2 linked regions of the Panacibacter ginsenosidivorans genome follow. The protein of the gene in region 2 binds, or shares a complex with, the protein of the main gene of each other region. Links are inferred from orthologs where the notes say so. Each region holds a gene or a part of one and is shown on either strand. Other genes may lie near its edges. The genes, in order: trxB and trxA.

Evidence for each region.
Region 1: the proteins of trxA (region 2) and trxB are in contact, whole or in part, in a crystal structure (PDB 1F6M), measured with the Escherichia coli proteins. The link is inferred for Panacibacter ginsenosidivorans from one-to-one orthologs.

Annotation. Positions count from the first base shown.
Region 1 is NZ_CP042435.1:1,528,045-1,537,733, forward strand. What follows is about bases 2,479-5,370. They hold trxB (thioredoxin-disulfide reductase), read right to left. Parts: upstream 4,456-5,370; coding sequence 3,502-4,455; downstream 2,479-3,501. Other genes in these bases: FRZ67_RS06325 (FAD-binding protein), read left to right, coding at 2,479-2,971; FRZ67_RS06330 (hypothetical protein), read right to left, coding at 2,995-3,369; FRZ67_RS06340 (DUF4249 domain-containing protein), read right to left, coding at 4,690-5,370. Also shown: FRZ67_RS06310 (acyl-CoA-binding protein), read right to left, coding at 1-206; FRZ67_RS06315 (tetratricopeptide repeat protein), read right to left, coding at 238-990; FRZ67_RS06320 (dihydroneopterin aldolase), read right to left, coding at 1,050-1,415; more of FRZ67_RS06325, read left to right, coding at 1,625-2,478; more of FRZ67_RS06340, read right to left, coding at 5,371-5,583; cysK (cysteine synthase A), read right to left, coding at 5,676-6,590; serine O-acetyltransferase EpsC, read right to left, coding at 6,897-7,706; FRZ67_RS06355 (23S rRNA (pseudouridine(1915)-N(3))-methyltransferase RlmH), read left to right, coding at 7,977-8,450; FRZ67_RS06360 (rhomboid family intramembrane serine protease), read left to right, coding at 8,532-9,167; tRNA lysidine(34) synthetase TilS, read right to left, coding at 9,260-9,689.
Region 2 is NZ_CP042435.1:1,651,592-1,661,194, forward strand. What follows is about bases 3,449-6,254. They hold trxA (thioredoxin), read left to right. Parts: upstream 3,449-4,595; coding sequence 4,596-4,913; downstream 4,914-6,254. Other genes in these bases: FRZ67_RS06855 (hypothetical protein), read right to left, coding at 3,449-3,845; FRZ67_RS06860 (response regulator), read left to right, coding at 4,004-4,456; FRZ67_RS06870 (TetR/AcrR family transcriptional regulator), read left to right, coding at 5,292-5,909; FRZ67_RS06875 (HlyD family secretion protein), read left to right, coding at 5,933-6,254. Also shown: FRZ67_RS06845 (sensor histidine kinase), read right to left, coding at 1-632; FRZ67_RS06850 (sensor histidine kinase), read right to left, coding at 652-2,844; more of FRZ67_RS06855, read right to left, coding at 3,093-3,448; more of FRZ67_RS06875, read left to right, coding at 6,255-6,982; FRZ67_RS06880 (DHA2 family efflux MFS transporter permease subunit), read left to right, coding at 6,989-8,569; FRZ67_RS06885 (TolC family protein), read left to right, coding at 8,711-9,603. UniProt on the Escherichia coli protein: Participates in various redox reactions through the reversible oxidation of its active center dithiol to a disulfide and catalyzes dithiol-disulfide exchange reactions.

The sequences.
Region 1 (9,689 bases), 120 kb from region 2 along the record:
GATTTACCCTTCAGTTCGCTCCATGCATTGAACTTTGCCTTACCTACAAAATCAAATGCATTTGAAGGCGCTTTATCATCTGTTACATCACCTTCGGTGGATTGTTTGTACAAAGAATATAATTGCAGCAATACTTCATTGGAAGGTTTATCACCAAGCATTTTACTGTTGATAACTGCCTGTTCAAATAATTGTTGTAATTCCATAATGGTATAGATTTTTATAATGGTTTTGATATTATTGTATTCCTTCGAGCATTTTTTTACCTTCTTCTTTCCACGCTGCATCATCGGGTGTACGGTTGGGAAGCTTTACCAGTTTATTCAATACTTCCAGTTCAAGTGCAGGGCGGTCAGTATCTCTATATGCTTTAGCAAGATCAAGATAGTTTTGCACAAAATACATATCAAACTTTCTGCATTGCTCCATGTAGTAAATGGCACTATCCATATCTCCCTTTGGCAAACCTCCATATAAGGTTTTAACGGCTGCTTTTTTACCCCACGAAAGATTCGTCATTTCATAATGCCATTTACCCATTGTATAATTTGCTTTTGCATGGCCTGGGTTTAACAGTAAGGCTTTACCGGCATATAATTTTGATTGACGCACCCATGCAACTACTTGTTTATTTTCTTCTGCCACTTCGGTCATTTTAGCTGCAGCAAGTGACATAGCATAACTGGCATCTGCTTTAGTGGAATCTGCTGCATACGCTTTTTGTGCAAATGTTTGTGCCGCATTGAAATAAATGGTTTTTGCACTTTTATCTTTTTGTCTTGTACCAATAGCACAGTTTATTTCTGTACATTTTACCAGTGCCGTTATATTTTTTGTATCAAGTTCTGCAACCTGTGCATATTTTTTATAAGCCTCTGTCTCATTCAACTGCTTTTCATAATTGGATGCTTCTTTAAGTAAAATATTTATATCCTGTGCATGCAAAAAAGCAGAGCAAACAAAAAACAATGCGATCAGTATATACTTCATGATTAATTACAAATTGAAAGATTATTCAATGTTGAATATTGGTTTTCACTTCTCACCTTTCACTTCTCACTCTCACGATTCAACACACACTTCACACCAACACTTCCCTGGAATGCAATGATAGGCGGATTTAACTTGGTAACGCTTACACTTACCGTTTCTGCATGTGAAAATTTCCTCAAAATTTCTGAAGCAATAAGACTGGCAACTGTTTCCAGTAACGGCTCAGGCTTTTGCATCAATTCATTGATAAGATTGTATACAACGGTGTAATCTATTGTCTCATCTATATGTACAACAGGTAATTTTTTGGGCAGGTGCTGGATAGTTACATTTACTTCATAATCGCCACCGATCTTTTTTTCTTCTTTATACAAACCATGAAAAGCATGAAAACGTAATCCTGTTAATTCAATTGTAAGCATGCAGCAAATCTAAGCCGAAGCCCCCTAACCCTAAAATATTTTGAATTTTTACTGCCATAAACAGAACTGCATTAAAGTTGAAATGATAATAAAGCCCCGAAGTGTGCGACGCAACCAAAGCTTAATGGATAAATAAAAGCCTGGGCCATAAATATATTCATACTTGTTTTCGGCATTAATTATCTTTAGCTATACTACAACGATTTGTCATGAAGAAAAGAACATTTTTAAAATTAACTTCTGCACTGATGACTGCTCCTATAATATTGCCGCTTGTATCGTGGCTGCCTGGTGATAAACTAAAGAACTGGGCAGGTAATCTTACCTATAGTACGGATAAAGTTTATTATCCTGCATCAGTTACCGAAGTACAGGAACTGGTGAAAAAATATGATAAACTGAAAGTGCTTGGCACACGTCATTGCTTTAACGATATCGCAGACAGCAAAGACAATCTTGTTTCCACCAAACAATTAAATAAGATCATATCGCTTGAGGAAGATGCAAAAACGGTAACAGTGGAAGCCGGTATAAAATACGGTGAGCTTGCTCCATACCTTGACAGCAAAGGTTTTGCGCTGCACAATCTTGCATCGCTGCCACATATTTCTGTGGCAGGTGCCATTACAACTGCAACGCATGGCTCTGGTGTAAAGAATGGTAATCTTTCTACCGCTGTTGCTGCTATAGAATTTGTAAGTGCGGATGGAACATTACATAATCTGTCTAAGACAAAAGATGGTGAAAGATTTAATGCGGCTGTTGTTGGTCTTGGTGCAATTGGCGTACTCACAAAAGTTACCCTGAACCTTGTGCCCACATTTACCATGCGGCAATATGTGTATGAACAATTGCCCATGGCTGTATTAAATGAACATTTTGAAGAGATCGTTGCTGCAGGTTACAGTGTAAGTCTTTTTACAGATTGGCAATCAGGAAATATAAATGAAGTATGGATCAAAACAAAAGATGGTGATGAAATGAAGTTTGATCCTAAAGCTGATTTCTTTGGTGCTAAAGCAGCTACAAAAAATATGCATCCTATTGCTGCATTATCTGCCGAGAATTGTACTGAACAAATGGGTGTTTCCGGGCCATGGTATGAAAGACTGCCTCATTTTAAAATGGGTTTTACACCAAGCAGTGGTGTAGAATTGCAGGCTGAATATTTTATTCCTAAACAACATGCAGTAGAAGCCATTTTTGCAATTGCAAAGCTTGGTAAAGAAATAGGACCGCATCTTTTTATTACCGAGATCCGTACTATGGCAGCAGATGATCTTTGGATGAGCCCCTGTTATAAACAGGATTCCGTTACTATACATTTTACTTTAAAGCAGGAAATTCCTGAAGTAATGAATTTGTTACCGGTTATTGAAAAAGCATTAGAGCCTTTCAAAGCTAAACCCCATTGGGGTAAGTTGTTTACGCATACGCATGCGCAACTTGCAAACCGTCATAAAAAAATGCATGCATTTGTTGGAACATTGAAAGATTATGACCCCAAAGGAAAATTCAGGAATGCATTTCTGGACAGGAATATTTATGGTGTATAATATTTGGGCGGAGATTTCCGGCGTTACGCATCCAGCAATACAAAAGAGTTTTTAAACGCATCAAATTGCTTCCTGAAATCATTATAGCGCTTCTCTAAAACCACATGTAATTCTTTTTCGTTCTTTTCCTTTTCAGTATTTACTTCTTCTTTTGTAAGCGCTGCAATATCCATTTTACGAAGATGCATTTCATGCTTTAATTCATCGATCGTTTTCCTGAAACCTGCGAATTGTTGCTTATAATTATTAACGGCATTTGCTGTTGTTGGCTCGTGTCTTGATTGCAGTTCAGCAAGATGATCATCAAAGATGCGTAATACACTTATGTCTTCATTCATTTCAGCTATCCAGAGGCGGTAACGCAAATGTAATTTCATCAGGTAAAGAGTGCCAGGCATATGCAATGGTTTTATTCCTATCAAATTTAGTGGAATGCTTATTAATCCAGTCACCATTTAAGAAAAATAATACCTGCAATAAAAAAGCAGCCTTTTACCCGGCTGCTTTTTTATTATAAATGTGTTTCTTCTTTATACTACGCCTTTGGCGCTTAAATATCTTTCTGCATCCAAAGCAGCCATACAACCACTGCCCGCGGCGGTTACCGCCTGGCGATAAATTTTATCCTGCACATCTCCTGCCGCAAATACACCTTCAATATTTGTTTTGGAGGTGCCTGGTATTGTTTTTATATATCCGGCTTCATCCATATCTATCCACGGTTTAAAGATGCCACTGTTGGGTTCATGACCAATGGCAACAAAGAATGCGCTTACAGGAATTGTTTGCTCTTCTCCTGTCTTATTGTTCTTTATACGTACACCTTCCGTTTTTGTTTCACCAACCACTTCCAGCGTTTCCGAATTCCAGTAAACTTTTATGTTCGGTGTTGCCTTTACACGATCCTGCATTACTTTACTGGCACGCATGCCATGTTCATCTTTGCGAACGATCATGTGCACATTGGTTGCAAGTTTTGAAAGATACAATGCTTCTTCACAAGCAGTATCACCTGCACCAACAATAGCAACTTCTTTACCCCGAAAAAAGAAACCATCGCAAACAGCACAGGCACTAACGCCATAACCATTTAAACGTTGCTCACTTTCCAGGCCAAGCCATTTTGCAGAGGCGCCTGTTGAAATAATTACGGCATCAGCTTCTATCCATTTCTCTTCATCTATCTGTACTTTATGTACAGGGCCTGTAAAATCAACAGCCGTTGCAATACCATAACGCACATCTGTACCCATGCGCATAGCCTGCTTTTCAAAGTGCACCATCATTTCGGGCCCTTGCACACCATCAGCATAGCCGGGATAATTTTCCACTTCTGTTGTTATCGTTAATTGCCCGCCGGGCTGGATACCCTGGTATAAAACCGGGTGCATGTTTGCTCTTGCAGCATAGATAGCTGCAGTATAACCTGCAGGCCCTGAGCCTATAATCAAACAATGAACTTTTTCTGTTGCAGCATTTTCCATACCTGTTGTCTTAATAATTTTTTGTTTACAAACTTTTATTCATCCGTCATCTCCGTTGTGTCACTCACTGGTACGCTTTGTTCATAAATGAACAGAATGCTGAAGAGTGCGACGCAACGAAAGCTTAGTCAGGAACTAAAGTTGGGTACATAAATATTCTTACTCAACTCTTCTAAAGACGTGCAAAGTTAAGTTCGTCTTACATAATAAAGTGTTAGTAAAAAAACACCTGCATTATTTGGGGATAATGATGGTTTTGTATTGTGCCGCGTAACCGCTGAAAGCGCCTAATGCCCCATTACTGATGTTGCCCAATACCTTGCCGGGCGAAGAAAAAGGGTTGCCATAACTCTGCCAGGCAAACTCCCAGGTGCTCCAGAATGTATAAGTGGCCTTATCTATATTGCAGTATTTAAGCGTTACCGTATCGCCTCTTCTTACAAAACCATAATCATCTGTGGAAGCAGGATTTTCAAGGCTGTTCTTATCCCAGCCTGCATCAAACTGTAGTGTATATGTAATACCATCTACCACCTGGTCATCGAAAACAGAGTTAAGCCCTGGCAAAAAACGGCCACTATTTACTTTTGTAAAATAGCGTATGTAATTCCCAAGACCGGAAGGATCTGTAGCTTTTGCCACTAAAGCGCAAAGCGTTGTATCATCTGTAAAAGATATAGGTTTCCACCACAAAGAATCCACCTTTTTTGTAAGTGCAGGTATAGTAGTAGTGGATGTATATGTTTGCCCGTCTTTTGTAGTAATACCAAGCTTGTATTGTCTTTCAAATGCCCCCACTATAATGGAAGAAAGATCAGCACTATCTACACTATAATAATATACCGTAAAACCACTTGTATCAGTAAAACTGTATTCTTTCAATTTTGCTGTTATAGTGCCATCACTTACTGTTACCACGGCATCATGCACAAATGAATTAGAAAGTTCTTTTGCTGAAATGGAACTAAAATAATTGAGGGAGTTTGACAATGCCACTACCGGCACGTTATTGTTTTCTATGCTTGCATCAACCACCAGTTTTGCAGGCTGGTTCTGCACGTCAAGTTTGATCTCTTTTTCACAGGAACACAGTACCGTACATACTGCGGCAACTAAAATATATTTCATAATACAAAAATAGATTTAACCGCTGAGGCGCAAAGGCGCAGAGTGATATTTATACTTTTCTTTCCGTCTCCGCGCCTCTGCGGTTTCTATAGTTACGCGAAGAGTCCATCAATACTTAAATATCTTTCGCCGGTATCGTAATTAAAGATGAGCACTTTACTGCCTGCAGGAATGTCTGGTAATTTTTTTGCAAGCGCGGCCATAGTAGCACCGCTTGAAATACCCTGGAAAATACCTTCTTCTTTTGCAGCTCTTTGTGAATAAGCAAATGCTTCATCCTTACTAACCTGTATCACTCCATCTAACACAGAAACATGCAAATTGTTCGGCACAAACCCGGTACCAATACCTTGTATGGGATGCGGCCCCGGCGCACCACCACTCAGTACAGGTGATAATTCCGGCTCTACTGCAAACACTTTAAGTTTAGGAAATTTTTGTTTCAATACTTCGCCTACACCGGTTATATGGCCACCTGTACCAACGCCGGTAATTAAAAAATCAACGCCATCCGGAAAATCTGCGAGTATTTCCTGCGCAGTTGTTTTTACGTGCACATCAATATTTGCAGGATTATCGAACTGTTGCGGCATCCATGAATTGGGTGTAGTGGCAATCAGTTCTTTTGCTTTTTCAATAGCGCCTTTCATGCCTTTTTCGCGTGGCGTAAGTTCGAATGTTGCACCATAAACACTCATCAATCTTCTGCGCTCCACACTCATGCTTTCGGGCATTACCAATACCAGTTTATAACCTTTAACTGCTGCAACTATTGCCAGGCCGATACCTGTGTTACCAGATGTTGGCTCAATAATTACGCTGTCTTTTTTTAGTATGCCTTTTTGTTCTGCATCTTCGATCATGGATAATGCAATACGGTCTTTAATACTTCCACCGGGGTTAGCCCTTTCCAGTTTACTCCATACTTCAATGTTTGATGGATATAATTTATTAATACGTACATGCGGCGTGTTGCCAATCGTTTCTAAAATGTTGTTTGCTTTCATGCTTTAAATAGTTTCAAAGTTCACGTATTTACCGTTTTATTTTTGGCAGTTTACAGAATTGAGTTTAAGTCTTTTTTATGAGCCCGGCATTTAACTCTTTTATCATCGCCTGTTGCGTCGCACTCTTGGGCTGATGCAAAAGTTTCAGCAGTTTACTGGTTTACATGTTCACAAGTTCTCTGCATTTGACCAACGTGTAAACGTGTAAACTTCGTGAACCCATAAACATTGCTCAATAAAATTTCGAACGTACAAGTGAGTGACACAACCAAAGCTGAATAAAGAACTAGTGCCGGTTACAAAAAATTAAATAATAAAATTCAGTGGCTCTTCAAAATCTTTGCGGTCATTTACGATCGTTTGATTCTTGTGATACACCACACTAAACGGTGGCACACTTTGCGTAACCCAGGTGTTACCACCAATGATACTATCATGACCAATGGTTGTATGCCCGCCAAGTATGGTACTACCTGCATAGATGATCACATTGTCTTCGATGGTCGGATGACGTTTTGTTTGTGCATCTTCCTTGCGCACAGCCATTGCGCCAAGCGTTACACCCTGGTAGATCTTAACGTTGTTGCCAATAACAGCAGTCTCACCAATTACCACACCAGTTCCATGATCTATAAAAAACGGAGAGCCGATTGTTGCACCGGGATTAATATCAATACCTGTTTTGCTGTGTGCCCACTCGCTCATGAAACGCGGTATCAACGGTACTTTGGCGAGATAGACAACATGCGCCAACCGATGCACCATGATAGCATAAAAACCGGGGTAAGATAAGATCACTTCTTCCAGTGATGATGCTGCAGGATCGAAATCAAGGATTAAATGCGCATCTTTTAACAACAGATCTTTAATACCGGATAACGACAAAAAGAAATGTTCTGTAATAGAATGTTTATTCAATTTGCTACTCAGGTCAACGGAATCGAGCAACCTCCTGAAATGCTCTTCCAGCTTATACAAGGAAGCTTCATGATGTTCCATAAACATTTCAGGTTCATCGCTAACCGGGAAAAGATAAGCGATCATCTCATCCGTAAAAGCATTGATCTCTTTTACTGAAGGGAGGTGGTTGGTAAGAATATGGCCGGGGTATTCCATTTATGTTTTATTTAAAAAATAAACCCTTCCGGTGAGAGAAGGGAATAATTAGTTTGATATAATTACACGCATTCCTCCCTGTTAATAAAGCTGGAAACAACAACAACAGTTTTGACAAATGCGCATGGTTAAAAATAATTTGACGACAAATTTAGTAGACTATTCTGATTTCAGAAATAAATATAACAAAATAACATTTTGCTGACATTTGATAACTGGCCTGACCATACCGTTCAGGCCATAAAAAATCACAAACGTACATTCGCAATAATGAAATTACAATTCTGGTCTGTTGGCAAACCGCATGAAGCATATATAAAAGCCGGCGTGGAAGATTTTACAGGCCGCACAGGAAAATATTTCAATGCAGAATGGATCATCGTTGCGCCGCCCAAAAATGCAGCAGCACTTAACGAAACCGAATTGAAAAAACAGGAAGCCAAACTAGTGCTGCAACAGCTTTCCAAAGACGACTACCTTGTTTTATTAGATGAACGCGGTAAACAATTATCCTCTCCCGAGCTGGCCAATTTCATACAGCAACGAGCCAATGAGAGCATCAAGCGAATTGTGTTTCTGATTGGCGGTGCATTTGGGGTGAATGACACAATTATGCAAAGAGCTAATTATACCTGGAGTCTTTCTAAGCTGGTATTCCCGCATATGCTGGTAAGGCTTATACTAGCAGAACAGGTGTACCGTGCATGCACCATACTAAAGAACGAGAAATATCACCATTCGTAATCTTTTAAGACTTTACACAATATTCATCCCCGCTTTTTGGTTCATTGCGGTATATTTACGCCGCTTAAAAGAAAACACGCAATGGAAGTAACGATCACAATTTTGGTTATCACCTGTGTCGTATCATTTATGGCCTTCTCCAACCAGGCCATAGTTGATAAGCTTATCTTTTATCCGCCTGCCATCAATAAGCAAAAAGAATGGTATCGTTTTTTTACATGTGGATTGATACATGCTGATATTGCACATCTTGCTTTTAATATGTTTTCTTTTTACCTTTTTGGAAAGTTGGTGGAGCAGGAATTTCGTATAATATTTCCCGGTATCGGTACATTTCTTTATGTAACCTTATATGTATCTGCATTGGCTATTTGTCTTTTACCCACTTATTCCAAACATAAAGACAATTATTATTACAAAAGCCTTGGCGCATCAGGTGCTGTGTCTGCAGTAGTTTTTGCAGGCATACTTCTTTTTCCCACTTCCAAAATTGGTCTGTTGGTAATACCACCCATTATACCTGCTTTTATATTCGCTCCCATTTATCTTATCATCACCGCATATCTTGATAAAAAAGGAGACAGCGGCATTAATCATTCTGCACATTTATGGGGTGCATTATATGGGCTGGCCTTCCTGATCGTGACATCGTATTTCCTAAGCGAGTTCAGGCCTTTAGAAAGTTTTGTAGAACAGGTAACAGATTATTTCAGGTAGATATTTTTTTGGACCGTGCATTAGAATAGAAATGTGGCTGCTGTTGCGTCGCACTCTTGTACCAGGTATCTATATGCAGCAAATAGGATGGTCTATTTGCTTTTGAATTCAATATGCAAAACTGATTTTGTTTTATCAGTTACTTTAACCCTGTTATCTATCCTGTAACCAATTATCCAGATAATTTTCTTGTCAGCTTCCAACACCCAAACTTTTTCTTTTTCTGTTTTGGATAATTTCTGATCGATAAAAAATTTACTGAGTTTCTTTTTCTTCTGCATACCTAGCGGGTAAAAATAATCACCTTGTTTCCACCTGCGCAGGAGCAAAGGAAATTTTATTGTTGCGGCATCAAGTAAAGCAGATGTTGAAGCATCCGAAATCCGAGATACAAAATCAGAACTCTCCTGCAACATAATTATTCCATTTTCGAAACCTATCTTTCTGTCATTGGCATTAATTAAAATATTGGCTGCTGTTTCAGTTTGCAATGGCGCAATAATAAGCCAGTTGCGGTTTTTG
Region 2 (9,603 bases):
TGTTCCACCCGTATACTTTTATAATACTCAATAATCTTTTGTATGAAAGTATCCATCTTGTTCACGCAGGTCTCTATCATGCCGAGATAGCCGTTTGGATCCTGGACAGAGTTTTCCATTTTAGCAAGATTGAGAATACCCATGACTGAAGCAAGCGGAGAACGAAGATCATGAGAAGTGCTGTACACAAAACGATTCAGCTCATCGTTTGTTTTTTCAAGCTCACTTATTTTACGATTTAGTTTTTCACGGGTTATATATATTTCATAAGCATTTTGAATGGCGTTTTGCAGTTCAAATTCATCCCATGGTTTTTTTATATAGCGGTATATCTCTCCTTTATTTATAGCATCGATAATAGCTTCTGCATCTGTGTATCCTGTAAGCAAAATTCGGATAGGATGCGGGTGTGCTTTTCTAACGATCTGAAAAAATTCTACACCGGTTGATTGCGGCATACGCTGATCGGCAATGATAACCTGTATCTGTTCCTTATTTAATATGCCCATTCCTTCTGCAGGTGAATTGGCAAGAAATACTTTGTATTTACGCCTGAAAGTAGCCTGAAAGGATAAAAGGTTGTTACTCTCATCATCTATGAATAGCACTGATATTTTCTCGTCCTGTCGCATGATAAGTTTGGTGATTGTTTTAAGTAACCGGGTGAATGTACGGTAAAGTTAAAATAAATTCAGCTCCTTTTCCAGGTTCGGATTCCACTTCAATTTTACCATGGTGTTCTTCTATTATTTTAAATACAATGGCCATACCAAGGCCGGTGCCTACTCCCACAGATTTTGTGGTGAAGAAGGGCTCAAATATTTTATGCTTTACCTGTTCGTTCATTCCTATACCGCTATCTTTTATACGAACCTGCATCTTATTTCCTGGAACATCCACAGTAGATATTAATATCCATTCTTGCTCTTGCTTTACCTGCTTTTCGTCTATGGCCTGAATGGCGTTATTAATTATGTTCATGAAAACCTGATTCAGTTTTCCCGGAAAACATTCAATATCACCTTTGGCATTAAACTGTTTTTCTACACGAAGATAACCAGGCATACTGTTGCGTAATAATACCAGTGTGGAATTTAGGCCTTCATGCACATTAGCCACTTTTAATTCACCTTCATCCAGACGGCTAAATGTTCGCAGACCTCTTACAATTTCTGCAGTGCGTTCTGCCCCTTCTTCTATGCCTTTTATTAATTGCCTTATTTCTTTTTTGACAAATTCCATATCTATCTCTTCCTGTTTCCTGTCTACTTCCTGCAATAATGAGGGAATGATTTCTTTGTTAGCATTGTGCAATTTTCTGTACATGGCTACTACTTCAAAAACATCATCAATATCAAGATTTAAAGGTTTGATATTTGATTTAACAAAGTTGATAGGATTATTTATTTCGTGTGCAATTCCAGCAGTAAGCTGACCAAGAGAGGCCATTTTCTCTGCTTCCACCAATTGCGTTTGTGCGTCCTTAAGTTCAGCAAGGGTATGGTTAAGCTGCATATTAGTACTAACCAATTCGTTTGTACGTTCTGTAACTTTTTGTTCAAGTACAACATTCTGTTCTTTAATAAGTGTTTCATTCTCCCTTGATATTTTAAGTGCATAAACCTGCGATTCCTGCTTTTCTTTTCGCAAAGAATTTATCCTGTCGGCCAAAGCAGTCGATAGAAATATAGCCTCAATTGCAGATCCAAGGTATAATACATATGTACTAAATGTTGTATAAGGTACAATACCAATATTGCGTAATGAAATTACAATAACCCCTGCAAGGAATGCTGTCCAGGCAATAAGATAAAAATAGGCAGGTTTATACCCTTTTCTTCCTATGAGGAAAGAAATTAAAATAAGTAGCACACCACCTGCAAGTTGTGCATAATCTATAACCTTATACCCTAATTGATTATTGCCGGAAATGGTGGCTATAATTGCAACAAAAAAAAGAAAAATAACAATTGAAAAAAGAAAAACAAAGGTCTTGTAATAATACGCTATACGCAGGAAGAAAATTGCAAAGAGTATACCCGTAATACCTGCGGTACATGAAGTGAGCAGCAACATATACCTGTTTACATCAGGATGGGAAGGCCAGAAATAAGTGTACCCGTAACCGGAAACGGTAACCTGTGCAAAACCCAGGAAGAATAAATAAATTACATAAAAAAGATAGCTAAGATCTTTGGTTGAAATAAGCAGGAATATGTTATAAAGTAATAAGGATAAAATAATACCAAAATAAAGCCCGAAAATAAGGTTGCCTGAATTTATTGATTCATCGAGAGATGTTGTGTCTTTAATGAACATTGGTAAAAACAGGGGATGATAACTTTTAATTTTCAGGTAATAGATTCCTGTATCCGAAGGCGGTAGTCTAAGTCTAAATGCAAATGCTCTTTTTTGCGCTTGTAACTCTGGCTTAATGCTATTTCCTGCACGCTGAATTAGTACAAGTTTATTATCAATCTTTCTATAAAGTGAAATTTCAGAAATATTAGAATACTGTATGTCAAGGAAAAGATCCTGGTGTTGTGTAGCATTTAAAACTGAAAAATTAAGCCAGCTTGTTCCATCCTTAACATCCATTTTAGGTATGTCCTTTTTTTGAAGCTTAAATGCTGTATCATCATTTGTTATGTTAGATTCATTGAAGCGGGATTCTTTATCAACCAACAAATAAAGATATTTACCGATAGGAGTTGAATTCGAAGCAGTCGTTGCAACGAAAATTTTATTTTTATTGAAAGCGTAAGAATAGAGTGAGCAATTAATAAAAGCGAAAGTAATTAGAACAACTTTCAGCGTTTTGGTTATTGACCTTATTTCGTTCATCAAAAAAAATTGAATGGTTTTTAAAGGTAAAGGCATCAAAATCAAATTGCCAATTAATTGGATTTTATTTTTTACAACCCTATTTCGTTTGCAGTGTGTAATTATTTTTCAACAATCTAACTAATGTAGCCATACATTTATATGCATAACACGCAATGTATTATAATTTTAGTATTTAAACCGAGCTGTTGGTTTTAAAAAAAGATAAAAGAATTATTATAAGGAAAAGGCACAGAAACAAAACTACTCTAAGAAGCCCTGTTATAATATCGCATCTTAAATTCATTGACATCAGTGTTAGGCAGGCTTAAATTATAATGTACATTTACACTGATATTCTTTTTAAAAGGCGAGGTTTCTGCCATGGAGGATGCAGGATTTTGCCGCAGGTAAAGCATTTTTTGCCTTTCTCTTGGATGCGCTTTTGAAAGTTCACCTACATCATCAAGAAAAACTGCCGTAGCCAGCAGGTCGAGTTTTGGGTAATAAAAAGTACCATTGTTACCTACTTCCGTAAACACGCGGCTTCCTATCCATTGATTGAACCTTACAGTAGCTGGTGAACAAAGCGAAAAAAGCGAACTCATGCCAATCTGTTCGGCAATTACAACCGCAGCTCTTGAAGGAAATAGACTTCCAATACCCAAACCTGCAACCTCAACAGAATTCCACAAGCCACATAACTCACCGGTTCCGTTCATACTGTAATAACGTACATAATCAAGTATAGTAGGATCAAGTTTTGAAGTAGCTTGTTCGATAGGCAAAAGCATCGAGCCATCGGCAGCATGGATGCGTGCACCTCCGTAAAGCTTGCTTCCATCAAGAGTCTCCACAACAATCAGGAAAACTGAACTGCTTTGTATCCATTCTGCAGTAGAGGAGGTTACTTTGTATATGCCGTGATTTTCCAATACCTTCTTATGTCCTTCATAAAACTTAAGACAGGTCTCAAAATCATCTGTTGCCCGGAATGCTCTTATTCTCAATTCAGTTTCCATCGATTGAAGGTGTGCTCAGTTTTTGGCTACAACAAAATAAAATTTAAAATAATCGCAATTATACACAAAATATGAACAAATTTATCGTTAGATAGTATATAAAATAGCAATGGTTACTTTAATTTGCATAAATATCGTAAAATATTTACCCCTCCAATATGATTAATGTATTATATATAGATGATGAACCACACAATCTTCTTTCCTTCAAAGCCTCTTTCAGAAGAGAGTTCTGCGTATTTACCGCAGAATCAGCAGAAGAAGGAAGAAAGATTCTGGAAAAAATCGAAATACATGTTATCCTTAGTGATCAGCGTATGCCAGGTATGTCAGGCATCGAGTTTTTTGAATCAATTCTTGAATCCTTTCCCTCCCCTATTCGCATTCTTATTACTGGCTACACAGACATAAATGCGGTTATTGATGCTATTAACCGTGGACAAGTTTACAAATATCTTACCAAACCATGGAATGAAAATGATATAAGAATTTTTGTAGATAAAGCGTATGAAGTTTATAAATTACGAAAAGAGAACTATGAATTAACTCATAAACTTCTTGATGCCAATGATAAATTAGAGTTTTTAGCAAGGCAGAACCTGTTGTCCTGATTTTTACTGCCCCACTGTCAGTTTTCCACCACTTGTTCGTCTAAACACTAAAAGTGCATGTCAAATAAACCTGTTATTTGTTTTGGATTTAAATTTGCACTTTACAAACAGTAAATCATTAATCATAAAAAATAAAATTATGGCTTTAGAATTCACAGATGCAAATTTCCAGACTTCGGTTTTGGACAGTGATAAATTAACCGTGATAGATTTCTGGGCTGAGTGGTGTGGTCCCTGCCGTGCGATTGGTCCTGTAATTGAAGAACTATCCAAAGAATATAATGGAAAGGTTAATATTGGTAAGCTTAATGTTGACCATAACCCCAACGTAAGTATTAACTATGGCATTACTTCTATACCCGCAATACTTTTCATTAAAGGTGGAAAGGTTGTAGACAAACAGATTGGTGCAGTGCCAAGGTCAATCATCGAAAAAAAGATACAGTCTCACATATAAGCTAAAAGTATCTCACTCATTAAGAGCAGGCTTTACAGCCTGCTTTTTTTTGCTATTTACCCACCTGTGGATCATTAATGAGGCTCTGTTGCGTCGCACATTGCGGCGCTTTATTCTTTATGGAACACTTAATACAGTTTTTTAACTGAGTGACAAATGATATCCACATATAATAATTCTTCCTGCTCATCAGGGAAAAAATAGTACAAGAGTGCGACGCAAGAGGCGATGCCATACTAATATAAAGCCTGGCTTCGTACTATTCATTATTCACTCAATTGTCATACAAATTAAATTTTTTAAAAAAAGTTAATTAAACGTTTGTTTAATTTAAACATTTGTTTAAACTTTACAGCGGATTCTTGAAACCGATTAATTATGACAGACAAAAAAGAACATATTATTAACCATGCGGTGGAGCTTTTTGCAGAGAAAGGTTTTGAAGGTACCTCTATAAGAGACCTTGCAGCCAGAGCAGAAGTAAATGTAGCCATGGTGAATTATTATTTTGGATCGAAAGAAAAATTGTTTGAAGCAATGGTTCAGCACAAGGCTGCTTATCTGAAGGGAATTATAGAGGAATTATCAAAAGATAATTCATTAACTGAAATAGAAAAACTTGACCGTATAATAGAAAGCTATGTAAACAAGATGTTTAACAACAGACTTTTTCACCGCGTTATTCACCAAGAATTACTGCTTCATCAGCGGGAGAGTCTTCAGGACAGCATTATAAATATAGTATCACCCAATGCGGTCGCTATTAAAAATATTATTGAAACAGGTATAAGAAAAGGAGTGTTTAGAAAAATAGATCCGCCACTTTTAATTGCATCGCTCTTCGGAACATTCAACCAGGTTTTGTTATCAAAGAAAATGTGCAATAAACTATTAGACAAAAATCCAGACTATATTCCTTATGAGGATCCGAAATTCAAAAAAAGACTTATCGATCATTTAAAAGATCTTTTACACACATACTTATTGAAAAACTAACCACTACACAATACTTAGAAATTATGGAACAACAGGAATTATCACAGAAAAAAAAAGGATCAATTATTCGCATTATTGTACTGGCAGTTGTGCTGATTACCGGGGGCATAATTGCTTATTCAAAAATCTCTTTTGCGATGGCGCATGAAACAACAGACAATGCACAGGTAGAAACACAGATTGCACCAGTATTACCACGCATCTCAGGCTATATAAAAGAAATTACCGTACAGGATTATGACTCTGTAAAAACAGGTCAGCTTGTAGCAACAATTGATGATGATGAGTTACAGGTACAATTATTACAAATGCAGGCTGATTATAAAGCGGCAGAAGCCGATATACTTAATGCAAAAGCTGCATTGAACAATGCACAGGTTTCACTAAGAGTGAATAAAGGGAATATTACTTTAAACGAAGTAAAACAACAACAGGCCAAAGAAGATTATGAGCGTAATCAAAAACTTTTTGCAGACCAGGCTATTACCAAAAAACAGTTAGATGACAGCCGTTATGCAATGGAAGTAGCCAACCAGCAGGTTAACAACAGCGGAAGTGATCTTACCGCGGCAGATAGCAGATTATCCGTCTTAAGTGCATCTATACAAAAAGCACAAGCTGCATTAGAGATAAAGCGGGCAGCTATAGAGCAACAAAAATTAAAGATATCCTACTCTAAAGTATATGCGCCACAATCTGGCAAACTTGGAAAGAAAAATGTAACGGCAGGTCAATATGTTCAGGCCGGAACACCATTATTCTCTATTGTAAATGACAGCACATATTGGATCGTTGCAAACTTCAAAGAAACACAGATCAAAAAATTTCATCCCGGTATGCCGGTTGAAATTGCTTTAGATGCATATACTGATTTAAAGCTAACCGGCACAATCGAAAGCCTTAGCGATGCAACAGGTGCAAAATTTTCTTTACTTCCTCCTGATAATGCAAGTGGCAACTTTGTAAAGGTTACGCAGCGCGTACCGGTAAAGATCGCCATTAATGACATTACCAAATACAAAGAAATATTGAGGGCAGGCCTCAGTGCAGAGATTACTATTAATACAAAATAAAGCGTCATGGCCGCGAAAGGTTTAGCTAAATTTATTATCGTTATTACAACGGTATCCGCTGCCATTATGGAGTTAATTGATACCTCCATTGTAAATGTAGCGCTTACTGATATGAGTGGCAGCCTTGGTGTAAGCATCGAAGATATAAGCTGGGTTATTACGGCTTATGCCATTGCCAATGTAATCATCATACCGCTTACAGGTTTTCTGGCAGAATATTTTGGAAGAAAGAATTATTACATCGCTTCCATGATCATCTTCACCATTGCTTCTTACATGTGTGGAGACTCAACAACATTGATAGAACTTGTTATGTGGCGGTTTATACAAGGTGTGGGTGGTGGTGCTTTATTATCCACATCTCAGGCTATTTTATTTGATGCCTTTAAACCAGAAGACAGACCTGTAGCATCTGGTTTGTTTGGTATGGGCCTTGTGCTCGGGCCAACATTAGGGCCAACGCTTGGCGGGTATATTATGGATAATTACCAATGGCCCTTGATCTTTATGATAAATATTCCTATTGGCATTATAGCAACTATGCTTGCCTTTTCATTCATTGACAAAAAAGAAGGGGAAGGCAAACACAAAAAAGGAATGCACATTGATTACAATGGAATACTTCTATTGATCGTAGGAATTGGATGTTTACAATATGTACTCGAAAGAGGGGAAGCAGAAGACTGGTTCAGCAGCAACACTATAAGAATCTGCGCCATACTTGCTTTCGTTGGTTTGGTAAGTTTTATATGGTATGAATTATCAATCAAAAAACCTGCGGTAAACCTACGTGTACTCAATAACCGCAACCTTGCATTTACAACCATATTCACTTTTGTAGTGGGCTTCGGATTATATACATCTGTCTTTGTCTTTCCTGTTTTAGCGCAACGCGTTTTAGGTTATACCCCTTACGAAACTGGTTTAACATTACTTGCGCCTACAATGATCACTGTCATCATGATGCCCATCATTGGAAAAACAATGAGTAAGGGGTATTCTCCAATTCCATTTGTAGTAACAGGCTTTATTTTCTTTGCAGCTTATTGCTGGTACAGTGCAAAAGTTAGCCCTGATGTAAACCGCTGGGATTTCTTTTTTCCGCTGGCATTACGTGCTCTTTGCTTAAGCCTTGTTCAATTACCGCTCATTAACCAGGCCGTTGCCGGCTTGCAACCAAAAGACTATGCGGCAGGCATTTCATTAAACAACATGACAAGACAATTAGGTGGCGCTTTTGGTATAGCCATTGCCAACAATTACGTTGCACAGCATTATGCACAGCATAAAACTGATATGATATCGAATCTTGCAGAAGGCAGTGCTCAGCTCTCCGGTCGCGTTGCTACATTAACACATGGTTTCATAGCAGGTGGAAGCGACTCTGCAAGTGCTGTTACAAAAGCATACACCATCATCAATGCAGCTGCAGACAAACAGGCATACTATCTTTCTTATTTAGATACTTTCAGATTGATAACTGTTTTTTTTATAGCTGTTATTCCATTGGTAGCATTTTTAAGAGTAAAGAAAAAATCACCACTAGATCTTGCAGCGGCAAAAGCAGCTGTTGCAGAAGCACATTAATTTATTTATGAGCCAACCAGCAGTACATATATTTAGCTTTCGTTGCGTCGCACACTTATACGTTCACATCATTAAGCAACAGTTCAACAGTATAATTTTTTCCATGAACTTTAAATAAATAAAAGATCAACCAAAATAAATATGAAAAAGATTTTCTTCATAACCTTATTGACAATATCTGCTGCCGCACTACATGCACAGGTACAAACAAACAACCAGCTCAAAACACTCATTAATCAGTCATTCAGTTATTTTCCAAAAATTAAAGAAGCAGAGAATGGAATAAGCACTGCACAGGAAAAACTGGAGATTGCTCAAACCAATATGCCAACTGTTGAAGGAACCATAAGCTACAACTTTGTGCAGCCTAAAATAACATTACCATTTCCAATAAATGGTGAAGTAAAAGATTTCCAGTTTGCACCGGTACATAATGTTAATGCAAATGCAGGAGCTAATTATTTGTTGTTTGATTTCGGCAGAATAAAAGCCAATGTAGAAAAAGCAAAAACAGATCTTAAATATGCACAGCATAATGTTGATTACGCAAAAAGCCAGCTGGCAAACCAGGTTGCTATCATTTATTATAATATTATTTATTTTCAAAGAGCCATACAAATAGAGGATAGCGTATTGGCTTACTTAAATGAGAACAAAAGGATCATTGATAGTAAACTAAGAAACGGAGATGCAATACGTATAGATCTTTTGAACGTACAATCTAGTATTGATGCAGAAGAAAACAGGAAAGTTGATCTGCAAAACAGCCTGCAGAAACAACTTAACCTATTGTCTTACACTACAGGTAATATAACTGCCACAGGAACCGCATTCGATTTTGATGTAACACTAAAAGATGCGCTGTCTGCCATGAATGATGCACAAACAAACAACCTGGAATATGTATTGGCAAAAGACAAGATACAACAGGCGCAATCAGATCTTGCAGTAATTAAATCAAATGATAAACCTTCCGTAAGCCTTGGCGCCAATGCCGGTTTAAAGAATGGCTATGTGCCCAATGTTAATGAAAT